Regions from separate parts of the Erythrobacter sp. SN021 genome, predicted to be linked through region 1. Evidence: predicted binding sites of a transcription regulator. Region 1 holds the regulator's gene; the other holds the start of a gene.
The links. The regulator LexA, encoded in region 1, represses DNA repair genes until DNA is damaged. The targets are predictions, from matches to a motif close to GTTCCNCNCTTGTTCT.

Region 1 (7,924 bases):
CAATCGTATCATCGCCAATGCCGAAACGATCCGCACCAAGCTCGCCGGGCCTCTCGCCGATGAATACAGTTCCTACGCCGCCGATATCGCGACCGCAGCGCAGCACCTGCTTGCCCTGATAGACGACCTGTCGGATTTGGAGGTTGTGGAATCGGAGGATTTCACGACCGCGCCCGACCGTATCGAACTGGCCGACGTTGCCCGCCGGGCTTGTGGCATATTGGGCGTTCGCGCTCGCGAGAAAGGAATCACACTGGTCGCACCGCCCGAGGGCGAAAGCCAGTTGGCGATCGCCGAATTCCGGCGTGTGCTGCAGATTCTGCTCAACCTTGTCGGCAATGCGATCCGGTATTCTCCCGACGAGAGTCAGGTATGGATTCGGCTTGACCGGATCGGCAATCGCGCGCTGATAACCGTCGCCGATCAAGGACATGGCCTCGAACCCGAACAGCAGGAGCGCGTTTTCGAGAAATTCGAACGCCTCGGGCGCAGCGGGGATGGAGGATCGGGTCTCGGCCTCTACATCTCCCGGCGAATTGCGCGCGCGATGGATGGCGATCTGACCGTGGAAAGTGCACCGGGACAAGGCGCGCGCTTTACGCTTTCCGTTCCTGCTGCAGAGGACTTGCGCAAGGAGCCGCGCGACGGCCCGACCATACCGAAGCCGCGCGACAATGGCTAAGCGATCGGTCTCGATCGCGGATGAAAAAAGGGGCGCCGGATGGCGCCCCTTACTGTCCCCAAAATACTTTGTCAGCGCTGACCGATGGGCACGTAGTCGCGCTCGGTCGGACCGGTGTAAAGCTGGCGCGGACGGCCGATCACCTGAGCGGGATCGGAGATCATTTCGTTCCACTGAGCCACCCAGCCAACCGTGCGGGCGAGGGCGAAGAGCGCGGTGAACATGGTGGTCGGGAATCCGATCGAGTTGAGGATGATCCCGGAATAGAAGTCCACATTGGGGAAGAGCTTCTTTTCCCTGAAGTAATCGTCGTTGAGCGCAAGCTCCTCGAGCTGAAGCGCGGTTTCGAAGACCGGATCGTTCACGTTGAGCGCTTCGAACACTTCGCGCAGCGTCTGCTGCATCACCGTCGCGCGCGGATCGTAGTTCTTGTAGACCCGGTGGCCGAAGCCCATCAGGCGGAACGGATCGTTCTTGTCCTTCGCGCGCTCGATATAGTGCGGAATGCGATCGGGCGAACCGATCTCCTGCAGCATGTTGAGCGCAGCTTCGTTGGCACCGCCATGCGCCGGTCCCCACAGGCAGGCAATGCCGGCCGCTATGCAGGCGAAGGGATTCGCGCCCGACGAACCGGCTAGGCGCACGGTCGAGGTGGAGGCGTTCTGCTCGTGATCGGCGTGGAGGATGAAGATCCGGTCCATCGCGCGTTCGATCGCGGGGTGGATTTCATATTCTTCCGCCGGAACGCCGAAGGTCATGCGCAGGAAATTGCCGGTATAGCTGAGGTCGTTCTTCGGCTGCAGGAACGGCTGACCGACCGCATATTTATACGCCATCGCCGCAATCGTCGGCATCTTGGCGATCAGGCGGTGGCTGGCGATCTTGCGCTGTTCAGGGTCCGAAATGTCGGTGCTGTCGTGGTAGAAGGCCGACAGCGCGCCGACCACGCCGCACATGATCGCCATCGGGTGCGCATCGCGGCGGAAACCCTGATAGAACTGGCGGAGCTGGTCGTGCACCATGGTATGGCGCGTGATGGTGTAATCGAAATCGTCGAGTTCCTGCTGCTTCGGCAATTCACCGTTCAGCAGCAGATAGGCGACTTCCATAAAGCTGGAGTTTTCGGCGAGCTGGCCGATCGGGTAACCGCGATGGAGCAGGACACCTTCTTCGCCGTCGATGTAGGTCAGCGCACTCTCGCAGCTCGCGGTCGACTTGTACCCTGGATCGTAGGTGAATTTGCCGGTCGTGCCATAAAGCTTGCGAATGTCGACGACATCCGGCCCGACGCTGCCCTCCAGCACGGGAAATTCCTGGGTCTTGTCGCCCAGATCGAGAGTTGCCTGCTTGTCGGCCACGCGTTTCTCCTACTCGTTTTTCTCGGTGCCTGTCGGCGAGACCTGCGCATCGATACGCAGGAGCGACTCTTCCTTGCCCAACAGGACCAGCACATCGAAAATGCCGGGCGACGTGGTTGTGCCCGTCAACGCTGCGCGCATGGGCTGCGCGAGCTTGCCGAGACCCAGTTCGAGCTGCTCGGCATAGGATTTCGTAGTGGCTTCCAGCGCCTCGATTGTCCAGTCATTTTGCACATGCAGCATTTTTGACAATCCGGCGAGGCGATGACGAGCGTCGTCGTCGAGAAGCTTGGCTGCCTTTTCGGTCATTTCGAGCGGACGGTTCGCAAAAAGAAATGCTGCGCCATCAGCAAGTTCTACGATGGACTTCGCGCGGGTTTTGAGAACCGGCATCGCTTCTGTCAGCAGCGCGACATCCGCTTTCGGCCCGATTCTGGCGGCAACGATTTCCGCCAAGCGCGCATCGTCGGCCTCGCGGATATAGTGGCCATTGAGGTGCTGCAGCTTCTTGATGTCGAAGCGCGCCGGCCCTTTACCGACGCCATCAAGGTCGAACAACTCGATGGCTTCCGCCTTGGTGATCTCCTCGCGGTCGCCATGACCCCAGCCAAGACGCAGCAGGTAATTGAAAAGGGCTTCGGGCAGAACGCCTTCTTCGTCGCGATAGGCCTCTACGCCCACCGCGCCGTGGCGCTTGGACATCTTAGCCCCGTCCGAACCGTGGATCAGCGGGACGTGTGCATAGACCGGGTCGGGCCAACCGCCCTCGATCGTGTCCATCGCACGGATGATCGGCAATTGTCGAAAGGCGTTGTTGAGGTGGTCATCACCGCGGATGATATGCGTTACGCCCATGTCGTGATCGTCGACAACAACTGCGAGCATGTAGGTCGGCGTGCCGTCGGCGCGGAGCAGGACGTAATCGTCGATCTCGGCGTTGTTTACCGTGACTTCGCCCTGAACTGCGTCTTGAATCGTCGCCGCCCCTTCGGTCGGCACCTTCAGGCGGATCACAAAGGGCGCGCCGTCGGGCGCTTCGCTCTCGTCGCGGTCGCGCCAGCGTCGGTCGTAACGCATCGGCTGCTTGTTCGCGCGCTGCTCTGCACGCATGTCCTCGAGTTCCTCGGGGGTCGCGAAGCACTTATAGGCATGCCCCGCTTCGAGCAGCTTGTGTGCGACTTCGGCATGGCGTTCGGCGCGGTCGGACTGAAACACCGGTGCCTCGTCGAAATCGAGGCCCAGCCAGTCGAGGCCGTCGATGATTTTCTCGATCGCATCGGGGGTGCTGCGCTTGCGATCGGTATCCTCGATCCTCAACAGCGCGCGGCCACCGTGATGCCGCGCGTAAAGCCAGTTGAACAGTGCCGTTCGCGCGCCGCCGATATGGAGATAGCCGGTAGGCGAGGGAGCAAAGCGGGTGACGACCTGCCGGGTCTTGCTGTCACTATCGCTTGCCATTGTCTCACGCTTCCTTTCAAACACTTGCATGGCGACGCAGGGGACGCCTTCGATACCGATGGGGGAAGCGGGCGAAGAAGCCCGCCAGATAGTGCCGCGCCATTGGCGCATGCGCGGTCTCTTGTCCAGTTTCGCACAGCGCATCGAGACCTTTCTCGAAACTGCTCGCTTCGATCGCGGGCCGTGGCTCGTCGTGGCTTTTGCCGGTGGAATAGGTCTCTGGTTCCAGTTGGGAACACGGTGGCAGTGGCTGGCAGCGATCGGACTGGCGCTGGGAACCGCTTTCGGCGCAATCGCTCTATGGCGCGGCGAGCAGAAACGCGGTTTCACTCTGGTCGGAATCGTCTCGATCTGCATTGCCTTGGCCGCCGGAATCGCATTGGTCTGGGCGCGCTCGGCGATGGTGGGAGCGGAACCCATCCCGCAGCCGCGCTTCGAACAGATCGACGGGCGGATTCTCGAGCGCGAGGAACAGCCTGCGGAAGATCGCGTGAGGCTCATCCTTGCCGCTCGCGATTCCCAGACCGGCCGGGCGGTGGCATACCGGATCAACATACCGTGGACGCAGGACCGGGCGGCGCTGCGCGAGGGGGCGAGAGTGCGCCTGTCGGCCCGTTTAATGCCCCCGTCTCCGCCGATCGTCCCGGGTGCTTACAACTTCGCGAGACGAGCCTGGTTCGAGGGACTTTCGGCGACCGGATCGGCAGTCGGCGAAATCGAGCTGATCGAGCCATCTCGGGATTCGGCGGCATCCCTCGCATCGATCCAGAGAGGCCTTTCGGGGCATGTCCGCGATAGGCTCGAGGACACCACGGCCGGCGCGATTGCGGCGACGCTGGCCAGCGGAGATCGGGGCGCCATTCCCCAGGCGGACGAAGAGGCTATGCGCGATGCCGGGCTGACGCATCTGCTTTCGATCAGCGGGTTGCATGTCAGCGCGATCATTGCGGCAACCTATCTGCTGGCTCTCAAACTGCTCGCCCTTTGGCCCTGGCTGACCTTGCGCGTGCGGCTGCCGCTGCTGGCAGCCGGTACGGCTGCCCTTGCTGGCATCGGTTACACGCTGTTGACCGGTGCCGAGGTTCCGACGGTTCGGAGCTGTATCGGGGCATTGCTCGTCCTGGTTGCGCTGGCGCTCGGGCGAGAACCGCTTTCGATGCGGATGGTGGCGGTGGCGGCAGGCGCCGTTCTTGCACTATGGCCCGAATCGCTGGTGGGACCGAGCTTTCAGATGAGCTTCGCCGCGGTTATCGCCATCGTTACCCTCCACAACGTTCCGGCAATCCGGCACTTCCTTGCACCGCGTGAAGAAAGCTGGTTGCGCCGCCTCGCTCGGCGCGCATCGGTGCTATTCCTGACCGGCCTCGTGATCGAGCTTGCGCTCATGCCGATAGTCCTGTTCCACTTCCACCGGGCGGGGGTCTATGGCGCGGCAGCCAACCTGATCGCGATCCCTCTGGTGACATTCGTTTCCATGCCCCTCGTGGCATTGGCTCTCTTGCTGGATATTGTCGGGGCGGGCGCCCCCGCATGGTGGCTGGTCGGACATTCGCTCGATCTCCTGCTCGCCATTGCCCATTTCTTCTCGGAGCAGCCCGGCGCGGTGAAACTGGCTCCGCGTATCGGGTTAAGCACTTTGACCCTATATCTCGCCGGCGCGTTGTGGTTGGCACTATGGCAAGGCAGGGCTCGCCTGTGGGGACTGGCGCCGGTTGCTGTGGCCGCCTTCCTTATGATTTCGGCATCCGCGCCCGATATTCTCGTCACGCGCGATGGGCGGGATATCGGCGTGGCGAACGAGGCCGAACACGTGCTGGTCCTGCGCGATGGCAAGACGAACTACGCACGACAGAATCTGCTTGAGCTTTCCGGAAGTGACCTGGAGCCGATACCGCTGGTCCAGTGGCCTCACGCCCGATGCAGTGCGGAATTCTGCACGCTGACCGTAAAGCGAGGGCCCCCTAAGCAAGAACCTCGCAACTGGACGATCCTCGTCGCGCGCAACCGGGACCTCGTCGCGGAGCGCGCACTGGCCGCGGCTTGCCAGAGAGCGGATATCGTTATCGCCGAACGCTATTTGCCACGGAGCTGCCGCCCACGATGGCTGAAGATAGACCGCCTCTTACTCCAGAGGGAAGGAGGGACGGCGATTTATCTTTCTTCCCGGGAGGTCGCGACGGTCGCGCAGGACCAGGGTGAACATGGCTGGTGGCGGGCTTCCGTCCGCTAGTCGCCAATGCGTTCATCAGTGGTAGCGCCGCAAGAGCCCCGCCAGCTTGCCCTGCACCTGGACCCGATGCGGTTCGTACATCTGCGCCTCATAAGCGCTATTGGCCGGATCGAGCCGGACACGACCTGCATCGCGGCGCAGATATTTGAGCGTGGCCTCCTCATTATCGACCAGCGCGACTACGATCTCTCCGTCACGCGCATTGTCGGTGCGTTTGATCAGCGCGAAATCGCCGTCGAAAATACCGGCCTCGACCATCGAATCGCCCGAGACTTCCAGCGCATAATGTTCGCCAGGGCCGAGCAGCGCGGCAGGCACCGGCATGCTCGACTGGCCTTCGATCGCTTCGATCGGAGCGCCGGCGGCGATGCGGCCGTGCAGGGGAACGTCGATGATATCGTTGGCCGGCTCGGGCGCGACTGCCTTCGCGGTCAGCGCCGTGGCGACCGCATCGTTCGCGGGAGCAGGCTTGGGAGAACCCATGACCGCGTCTTCCGGCAGTTTGACAACCTCGAGCGCCCGCGCCCGATTGGGCAGCCGACGAATGAAACCGCGTTCTTCCAGCGCGGAGATAAGCCGGTGGACGCCCGACTTGCTCTTGAGGTCCAATGCCTCTTTCATTTCCTCGAAGCTGGGGGAAATACCAGTGTCCTCCAGCTTTTGCTGGATGAAGCGGATCAATTCGTGCTGCTTGGCGGTCAGCATGGTGCGAACTCCCGTGTCGCCTGTTCACAAACGCGTGAACGAATGCGGAACAAGTAAGCAACCCCTTTCCACAAGTCAAGCAATAGCCCCGGTTTGGAGCAAGTTGCGCTGGAACAGGTGTTCCCGCTTTGCTCCTCTCCCGCCGTTTCAGCCGCCAAGCAGGGTGCGGGTTGCCGCTTCGACATCGGGCTGCCGCATCAGGCTTTCTCCGACAAGGAAGCTGCGCACGCCAGAACGAGCGAGGCGGGCGCAATCGGAATGGGTCGAGATCCCGCTCTCGCCGACCAACAGGGCGCCGTCCGGGGCGTGGGCGGCGAGCGTTTCGGTTGTCGCAAGATCGGTATCGAAGGTCTTGAGGTCGCGGTTGTTCACACCGATCAAGCGCGATTTCAGCCGGGCGGCGCGTTCCATTTCGACGCTATCGTGGACTTCGACCAGGACATCCATTCCGTAATCGAATGCCGCTGCTTCGATTTCATGCATGGCACTATCGTCGAGCGCAGCGACGATAATCAAAATCGCATCGGCACCGATCGCGCGTGCTTCGACGACTTGCCACGTATCGACCAAGAAGTCCTTGCGCAGGACCGGAAGGGGGCAGGCTGTGCGCGCTTCGACGAGATAATCCTCGTGACCCTGAAAGTAGGGGGCGTCGGTCAGCACCGACAGGCAGGCAGCTCCGCCCGCAGCATAGGCGCGCGCGTGCTCGGCGGGCCGAAAATCCTTTCGGATTAGGCCTTTGGAGGGTGATGCTTTCTTGATTTCGGCAATCAGGCCGAACCCGCTCTGCTGCGCGCGTGCCAGGGCCGAGCGGAAGCCACGGGGTGCCGATTGTCCAAGCGCCGCCGCGTCCAGATCGGCGCGCGAACGGGCTCGCTTGCGCGCGGCGACTTCCTCGCGCTTGGTTGCGCAAATCTCTTCGAGCTTGTTCATGTCAGATGGCCATCGCGATCCATTTTTCGAGCAGCGTCTTGGCCTTGCCCGAATCCAGCGCTTCGGCGGCGATTTCCGCGCCTTCGGTCCAGTCGTCGGTGCGCCCGGCGACGATGAGCGTCGCGGCGGCATTGAACAACACCGCGTCGCGATAGGGGCCGGGGGTCCCCGACAGAAGAGCTTCCAACGCCCGTGCGTTATGCTCCGGTTCGCCCCCGCGGATCGCTTCGACGGGTGAATGAGGCAGGTTGGCCTGCACCGCGACGACGCGGCGCATCTCGAAATCATTGCCCGTCACGTCGGCCAGTTCGTTTCCGCCCGCCAGGCTCAGTTCGTCGAGGCCTTCGTCACCCGAGGCAATGAAGGTCCGCTCGGTCCCCAGCTTGGCCTTGGCGGCGGCATAGATAGGGACATAGGCGGGACGGGCGATGCCGATCAGTTGCCGCCGTACCCCGGCGGGGTTCGACAAGGGACCCATCAAATTGAAAATGGTCCGCACACCGAGCTTCTGGCGAATGGGTTGAATGCGCCCCATCGCAGGGTGGTGGTTTTTGGCGA
Region 2 (7,924 bases), 220 kb from region 1:
CCAGCTCGACACATAGACGAGATGCGCGAAGCTGGCCGCATGGCTTTCGGGAAAGCCGTATTCGCCGAAGCCGCGAATCTGGTTGAAACAGCGCTGCGCGAAATCGCGATCGTAGCCCCGGTGGACCATGCGCTCGACCATCATGTCCTGCAATTCGTCGACCATGCCCCGGCTGCGGAAGGTCGCCATCGCCTTGCGCAGCCGGTTCGCCTCGAGCGAGGAGAACTTCGCCGCATCGAGCGCGATCTTCATCGCCTGCTCCTGGAAGATCGGTACACCCAGCGTGCGCTCGAGGATGCTGGACAGTTCGTCGGGCGGGCCATGCTCGGGCGATGGCGCGGGAATGACCACCTGTTCCGCTCCGCGCCTGCGTTTGAGATAAGGATGCACCATATCACCCTGGATCGGCCCCGGGCGCACGATGGCAACCTGGATCACCAGATCGTAGAATTCACGCGGGCGCAGGCGCGGCAGCATGTTCATCTGCGCCCGGCTTTCGACCTGGAACACGCCGAGCGAATCGCCCTTGCGCAGCATGGCATAGGTTTCCGGGTCCTCGCGCGGGACGCTGGCCAGCGTCAGCGGGCGATTGTGATGATCTTCAAGCAGGTCGAGGCACTTGCGGATGCAGGTCAGCATGCCAAGCGCCAGAACATCGACCTTGAGGATGCCCAGCGCTTCGATGTCGTCCTTGTCCCACTCGATGAAGCTGCGCTCGGGCATGGCGCCATTGCCGATCGGCACGGTCTCGGTCAGCGCGCCTTCGGTGAGGATGAAACCGCCGACATGTTGCGATAAATGGCGCGGCATACCGATCATTTGCTCGGTCAGCTTGAGCACACGTCGCAAGTGTGGATCGCGCACGTCCATGCCCGTCTCGGCAGCATGTTTGTCGCTGATCTCACGCCCCCACCCGCCCCAGACGGTCTTGGCCAGCGCGGCGGTGACATCCTCGGTCAGGCCCATCGCCTTGCCCACCTCGCGGATCGCCATGCGCGGGCGATAGTGGATCACGGTGGCGCATAGCCCGGCGCGATGGCGGCCGTATCTGCGATAGATGTACTGGATCACCTCCTCGCGCCGCTCATGCTCGAAATCGACGTCGATATCGGGCGGCTCCTTGCGCTCTTCGGAGATGAAGCGGTCGAACAGCAGCGCATGCTTGGCCGGGTCGACGCTGGTGATGCCGAGGCAGTAGCACACGGCCGAATTGGCCGCGCTGCCGCGCCCCTGGCACAGGATCGGCGGATCGACCCCGCGTGCGTAATCGACGATGTTCTTGATGGTGAGGAAGTAGCGCGCCAGCTCAAGCTTGCCGATCAGCGCCAGCTCGCGCTCCAGCGTGGCGCGCACACTGTCGGGCAGACCACCGGGATAACGCCATTGCGTGCCTTTCCAGGTCTCGCTCTCGAGGAATTGCTGCGGAGTCTGGCCGTCGGGGTAGATTTCCTCCGGATATTCATATTGCAGCTCGTCCAGGCTGAAGTCGCAGGCATCGGCCACCGCGCGCGCAGCGGCGATGGCGTGCGGCCAGCGTTCGAACAGCTTCACCATCACCTCGGGCGGCTTGAGATAGCGCTCAGCATTGCCGTGGAGCAGGTGCCCGGCATGCGCCACCGTAGTCTTGTGCCGGATCGCGGTCATCACGTCCTGCAGCGGCCGCTTGTCGGGTGTAGCGTAATGCACGTCGTTGGTGGCGAGGATGGAGAGGCCGTTCGCCTTCGCCAGCGCATCGAGCCACTCGATCCGCGCAACGTCGTCGCCGGTGTAGAGATAGCTTGCGGCGATGTGGCGGAGCGTGGGGAGCTGGGCTGCGAGGTGGGGGAGGATTTCGGAGAGGGTGCCTTCCATCTCCACCTTCTCAACGTCACCCCGGCCCCCGAGCCGGGGTCCCGCTTTTTCCGGTGTCGCGCTCGAAGAAGAGCGGGACCCCGGATCAAGTCCGGGGTGACGAAAAGGGACTATGTTGCTCTCGACCTCAATCGCAAACTTCGTGCCCAGGTCGCGCGGCGGCAGGAGGATCAGTTGCACACCCCCGGCATGTGCGGCGAGCATGGCGAGGCTGATGTCGCACGCCCCTTTCTCCTGCCACTCTCCGTCGAGTGTCTGCATGCGCCCTGCGCTGATGAGCCTGCACAGCCGCCCATAGGCCGCCCGATCGATCGGATAGGCGAGGAAGGCCAACCCTTCGACGATCTCTATCCTACAGCCGATAAGCGGCTTCAACTTAAGCGTTTTCGCCTCGGTATGGATGCGCACGACGCCGGCCATTGTGTTGGCATCGGCAATCCCGATGGCATCATAGCCGAGCGCGCGGGCCTGCATTACGAGATCCACCGCATCGCTCGCCCCGCGCAGGAAGCTGAAGCAGGAGGCAACGCCGAGTTCCACGAAGGCGCTGCGCGGCGGCGCGTCTATGCTTTCCGGATCGAGTTCGATCGTACGCTTGGGAATCTGGAGGTCGTTGTCGGGCATCTCACCCTGCCACCTCCCCCAACCTTGCCTTCACCGCCGCGAGGTCGGCGTCGAACAACCGCGCCTGTTCCTCGCGCGCAGGGCCGTCAAGGCGTAGAAGGTAGGAGGGGTGCGCCGTGACCCACAGCTCGCTGCCGTCCTCCAGCGGGATCGGAGCCCCGCGCACTTTCGAAATGCTCACCGTCCTGCCGAGCAGCCCGCGCGCCGCGCTGGCGCCCATGGCGAGCACCAGTTTCGGCTGCACGATCGCGCGCTCCGCTTCGATCCACCAGCGGCAGGTGTCGATCTCTTTCGCTTGCGGATTTTGGTGCAGGCGCCGTTTGCCGCCCCGAACGATCCTGGGGACATATTTGAAGTGCTTCACCGCATTCGTCACATAGGCCGAACGGCGGTCGATTCCGGCCCGATCAAGATGCTGATCGAGCAACTTTCCGGCAGGCCCGACGAAGGGACGGCCCGCCTGGTCCTCATGGTCGCCCGGCTGCTCGCCGACAATCATCAGCGCCGCATCGCGCGGCCCCTCGCCCATCACCGCATGATTGTCGAGCGCGCCGATGGGGCACTTGCGGCAGGCATGAATCGCCTTGTCGATCGCCTCGAGCGTGTCGGGCCGCTCCTCGAATTCGCCGGAGAAAACCGATTTGCCCTTCGCCACCATCGCCGCCTCGCGATTCTGCGCGCCCGCGATAAGCTCAGGGATTAGAGCAGCTTCGGGCATGTTCTTCCAGTATTTCTTCGGCATCTCCTTCAGCATCGCGCCCACTTTCAGCCGCGCGGGATTGAAGATCGCAGCGTAATAGCTGCGCCAGAGGTCCTCCATCGGATCGCCGCCCGGCGCATCGCTGCGCTGCGCAGGCGGGCCTTCGGACATGCTGCTGCCGTCCCAGTGCAGGCAACCGCGCGGGGTCAGGATCGACCAGCGCATGTTGGAAAAGCGCCGCATGAAGAAGCCCGCATTGGCGCGCAGGATATGATGCTCGGGCTCGAACCAGGCGACATAGTGCTCGCCTGCCTCCTCTTCGTCGGATTCCACCAGGCGGAAGCGGACGAAGGCATGCATCTTATGGCTGTCGCGGCGGACGTTCTTGGCGAGGTCTTCCACCCGCCGCACGTCGGTATCGGCCTTGTCCTCCATCATGCGCGGATTGGCCTGCAGCCGCCACAGCAGACGATAGAGCAGCGCGAAGCGTTCTGGGTCGGAATGGAGGATCGCATTCCTCGCAAGGCTCACGAAACGCCGGTTTGCGCGCACGGGTCGCGCATCGGCGGGAGTAACCGGCATGTTCCGGTCACCATGTGCAAACAGGTCGCCGCTGCCGCCCGGTTCCACCCAGGCGATCCGATCGGGCGGCACCTCGCACTGGACAAGCACACGAGCGCGCTCGCGCCAGAAGTCGAAGTCGTCCGCTTCGGGCAGGTGCACCACATAATAGCTGCTGAGCTTGACGTGCTGGAGCCCCATATTCTGCTTCGCAATCATGCGGCAAACAGCTCCAACTGCTCGGTCTTGGGCGCGAGCAGGCTGCGCAGATCGGCCCGGTCGGTCAGCAGCACGGGTCGCCAGTCCACGGTGCAGATGAAGGGTCGCACCTTGGTAATCGACAGCGTGAGACGCGCCACATCGTCCAATCGCAACGCACGGTGGCGACGACTGGCGAGGATCTTGCCCACCGCCTTCACGCCGAGGCCGGGAACTCGCAGCAATTGCTCTTTAGACGCGCGGTTCACATCGACCGGGAATGCCCCGCGAAACTTCAGCGCCCAGGCGAGCTTGGGATCGATATCGAGCGGCAGATTTCCGTCCGGCTCGGTCGCCTGCATCACATCCGCCGGCTTGTAGCCATAGAAGCGCATCAGCCAGTCCGACTGGTAGAGCCGGTGCTCGCGGATCAGCGGCGGGCGCTTCAGCGGCAGCACCGCGCTGGCGTCGGGAATGGGCGAGAAGGCGCTGTAATAGACCCGGCGCAGCCCGAAACTGTCGTAGAGCCTGCTCGCCTTGCCGACGATGTCGCTGTCGGTCGCGGCATCGGCGCCGACGATCATCTGCGTCGACTGGCCTGCGGGCGCGAAACGGGGGGCATGCTTGAAACGCTTCCGCGCATCCTTCGCCTCGACGAGATCGGCCTTCACCTTGCCCATCGCGCCTTCGATCTGCGCGGCGTTCTTGTCGGGCGCGAGGCGGGTCAGGCCGCTGTCGGTCGGCAGTTCGACATTGATCGACACACGGTCGGCATAGAGACCGGCCTGATGGACGATCTCCGCATCCGCTTCGGGAATGGTCTTTAGATGAATGTAGCCGCGAAAATCGTGCTCTTCCCGAAGGATGCGCGCGACTTCTACCAATTGTTCCATCGTATGGTTCGAGCTTTTCACGATGCCCGAGGACAGGAACAGCCCCTCGATATAGTTGCGGCGGTAGAAGGCGAGTGTGAGATCGACCACTTCCTGCGGCGTGAACCTCGCCCGAGCCACATTCGAACTCTTGCGGTTCACGCAGTAATGGCAATCGAACACGCAGTGGTTGGTCAGCAGGATTTTGAGCAGCGAGATGCAGCGTCCATCGGGCGCATAGGCGTGGCAAATGCCCATCCCCTCGGTCGAACCGATCCCCCCACGTCCATTTGGGCCGCCCATCGAATTGCGATTCGCCGTGCCCGAAGACGCGCAGGAGGCATCGTATTTCGCGGCATCGGCGAGAATCTCAAGCTTCTGGAAGAGGGATTGCGCAGCCATATGTTCCTTATATGTTCCACACGACCTTTCGCCAATGTCAAATGACAAAGGATGGAACTTTTAGTCGATTTCTGCATACTGCATGTACGGACCGGGCCCCTCTGGCGAGTGCATATGTGCTCGTGATGTCGGACGTACGTAACGCCGACGGCCTGACCAAATTCTTACGTGATCGTCGGCATACCTACACCTCGCGGCCACCAGGTCGCCTGTCTGGAGTATGCAATGAAATATCTCGCTTCCCTTGCCATCCTCGGCTTCGCCACCGCGCCTCTTGCCGCTGCGGAAAAGGACTGGAATTTCGGTGACGGCACCAGCCCCGAGCGCTGGGCCAGCGTGAACGCGGCCTATGCGTTGTGCGATGCTGGCCTCAACCAGTCACCGATCGACCTCGGCGCCCCCAATGCTCGCGGCGATGTTCAGCTCGATACCAATTTCGGCGATGCCAACGGCACTATCGCTCTTGGTGAAGAAAAAGTGCAGGTCGACTTTGCAGCCGGGCTCGGCATGAATTCGGGCGGCAAGGAATTCAACCTCATTCAGGTGCATTTCCATACGCCTGCCGAACATGCGGTCGATGGCGAACGCTACCCGCTGGTGGCGCATTTCGTGCATGCCACCGAGGCTGGTGAACTGGGCGTGCTTGGCGTGATGTTCGAAGAGGGCGCGGCCAACCCGGCGCTGACCACGATCGTCGACGGTGTCGGCAAGGGCAAGGGAACTGCCGTGTCTTTCGACGTGAACGATATGGTCCCCGATGAGCTCGACGTCTATCGCTATATGGGCTCGCTTACCACGCCGCCGTGTAGCGAAGGTGTAAACTGGCATGTCGCCGAAGCGCCGATGACCGCCAGCGCCGAACAGATCGCCGCGATGGAAGCCAATCTCGGTCCCAGCGCCCGCTCTCTACAACCGCTCGGCTCGCGCCTTCTGGTCGCGCCGGAATAAGTATTCTGCCACCCGGCCCAGGCGGTCGGGTGGCACTCGCCTGTCAGGCGTATAGCCCCTGCAGATACCAGTCGGGCGGACCGCCGCGCCCGTCGCCGATGATTCCCAGGCGGTAAATCCAGTAACGTCGGCCTTCCTCGTCCTCGATCCGGTAATAGTCGCGTAGACGTGCCCTGCCCCGTTCGCGCCACCATTCGGGTGCGATCCGCTCAGGCCCCTCGACTCGTGCGACTTCATGGACCTGTCCACGCCAGCGAAAGCGCTGCGGATAGCCGTCGGGCGTCGCATAGAGCACCGCGATCTTCTCGGGATTATCGAGCAGCTTGAGCGGCCGCGCATGGAAGGCCAATTGCCCCTGCGAAGCCGGTTCGGGTTCGAGCGGCGGCTGCCAACGCTGCGCTCGTTCGGGGATGTGGCTGGCGAACGGCATCGGACGGTTGATCGCCTGTGCACCGAGCCGTACCGTCAGCCTGTCGATACAGGCTGCAAGACTGGTTCCACGGTTTTCCGTCGCCGCCTCGATATCGGCCTGCTCCAGCGCCAATGGTTCGGCCCAGTTGGCGCGCAGACGCAGCATTTCGATCCCGAAGCCGGCATCTATATCGTCGAGACGGGCAGCGAAGAGCCGCACGATATGCGCCGGATCGCGCGTGGCCTCGGCCATTTCAAGGCGGCGAACCACCACCTCGCCATCCACGCGCCACAGCCCCAGTTCGAGCCGCCGCGCACCCTGCCCCTGCCTTTCGAGTTCGCGTGCCATGTCATCGGCAAGGTCGGCAACCACCCGGTCGAGCAATTCGCGATGCCGGATCGGTTCGACCAGACGGCGCTGAACCAGCGGCATTTGTTGCGGGATCACCGGCAAGAGCGGCTCGGGTACACGGCCAAACAATTGGTCGAGCCGGATCAGAGGGTTGGCGGCAGGCGATTTACGATTGCGAAAACGCCTCTGGATCGCATCGCGGCCAATGGTGCCAATCTCGCCCAGGCGCTTGAGGCCGAGGCGGCGCAGAACGGTCAGCACATCCTGGTCGAGCCGCAGCGCGGCCACGGGCAGGTCGGCCAAGGCGCGCTCGATTGGCTCGCCCCGCTCCACAATTGCCCTATCCGGGCCGAAATGGGTCATGGCCCAGGCTGCTCCGGCGGTTGGGGCGATGGCGGCACGAATGGTCAACCGCCGTCTGGCGAAAGCTTCGTACACATCGTCCAGCAGGCGTTCCTCGCCACCGAACAGATGCGGTACCGCGGTCACATCGACCAACAGGCTATCGGGTACATCGAGTGCAGACCAAGGCCCCCAACGCTGCGCCCATATGGCGAGATCTTCGAGGAAAGTCAGATCGCCCGCCGGATCGGAAGGCGCGGTGACGATTGCGGGGCACAATGCGCGCGCATCGGCAAGCATCATGCCCCTGCGCGCACCAGCGGCAGTCGCGGCGCGATTGACTGCCTCGATCCGTGGACCATGCGCATGATCCGCAATCAGGACTAAAGGCCCGTCCCGAACGGTCTCTGCCTTCCTCCTTTTGTCCAATTGCCAGCGATCCATCGCCAGCGCGGGAAGCCAGATCGACAGGATACGGCAGGAACGCGATACACCCGCAGGCTGCGCGCTCACGCCCGTAGCGGCGGATGCCGCAAGCGCAATCCCGCTGTCCAGTCGACCCCCGCTTCGTCTGCTTTGCGCTGCACCCTGTCCGTTATCAACCTGCCCTGCTCTTCGCCCAGCACCCATTCGCCCGGCGCATGCATGCGTGCGCGGAACAGC

Region 2: L5849_RS00450 (putative DNA modification/repair radical SAM protein) is a predicted target of LexA. The motif match lies at 5,251-5,266, and genes of this name have one in related genera.

The regions. Positions count from the first base shown of each region.
Region 1 is NZ_JAKKUW010000001.1:322,720-330,643, reverse strand. Features, by position in the region: gene L5849_RS01580 (sensor histidine kinase KdpD) at 1-682, shown strand, start outside; gene L5849_RS01575 (citrate synthase) at 754-2,040, opposite strand; gene gltX (glutamate--tRNA ligase) at 2,050-3,498, opposite strand; gene L5849_RS01565 (ComEC/Rec2 family competence protein) at 3,527-5,728, shown strand; gene lexA (transcriptional repressor LexA) at 5,744-6,433, opposite strand; gene trpC (indole-3-glycerol phosphate synthase TrpC) at 6,581-7,366, opposite strand; gene trpD (anthranilate phosphoribosyltransferase) at 7,368-7,924, opposite strand, start outside.
Region 2 is NZ_JAKKUW010000001.1:101,137-109,060, reverse strand. Features, by position in the region: gene L5849_RS00460 (error-prone DNA polymerase) at 1-2,475, opposite strand, end outside; gene L5849_RS00455 (UdgX family uracil-DNA binding protein) at 2,477-3,955, opposite strand; gene L5849_RS00450 (putative DNA modification/repair radical SAM protein) at 3,952-5,208, opposite strand; gene L5849_RS00445 (carbonic anhydrase) at 5,434-6,156, shown strand; gene L5849_RS00440 (DNA polymerase Y family protein) at 6,200-7,705, opposite strand; gene L5849_RS00435 (hypothetical protein) at 7,771-7,924, opposite strand, start outside.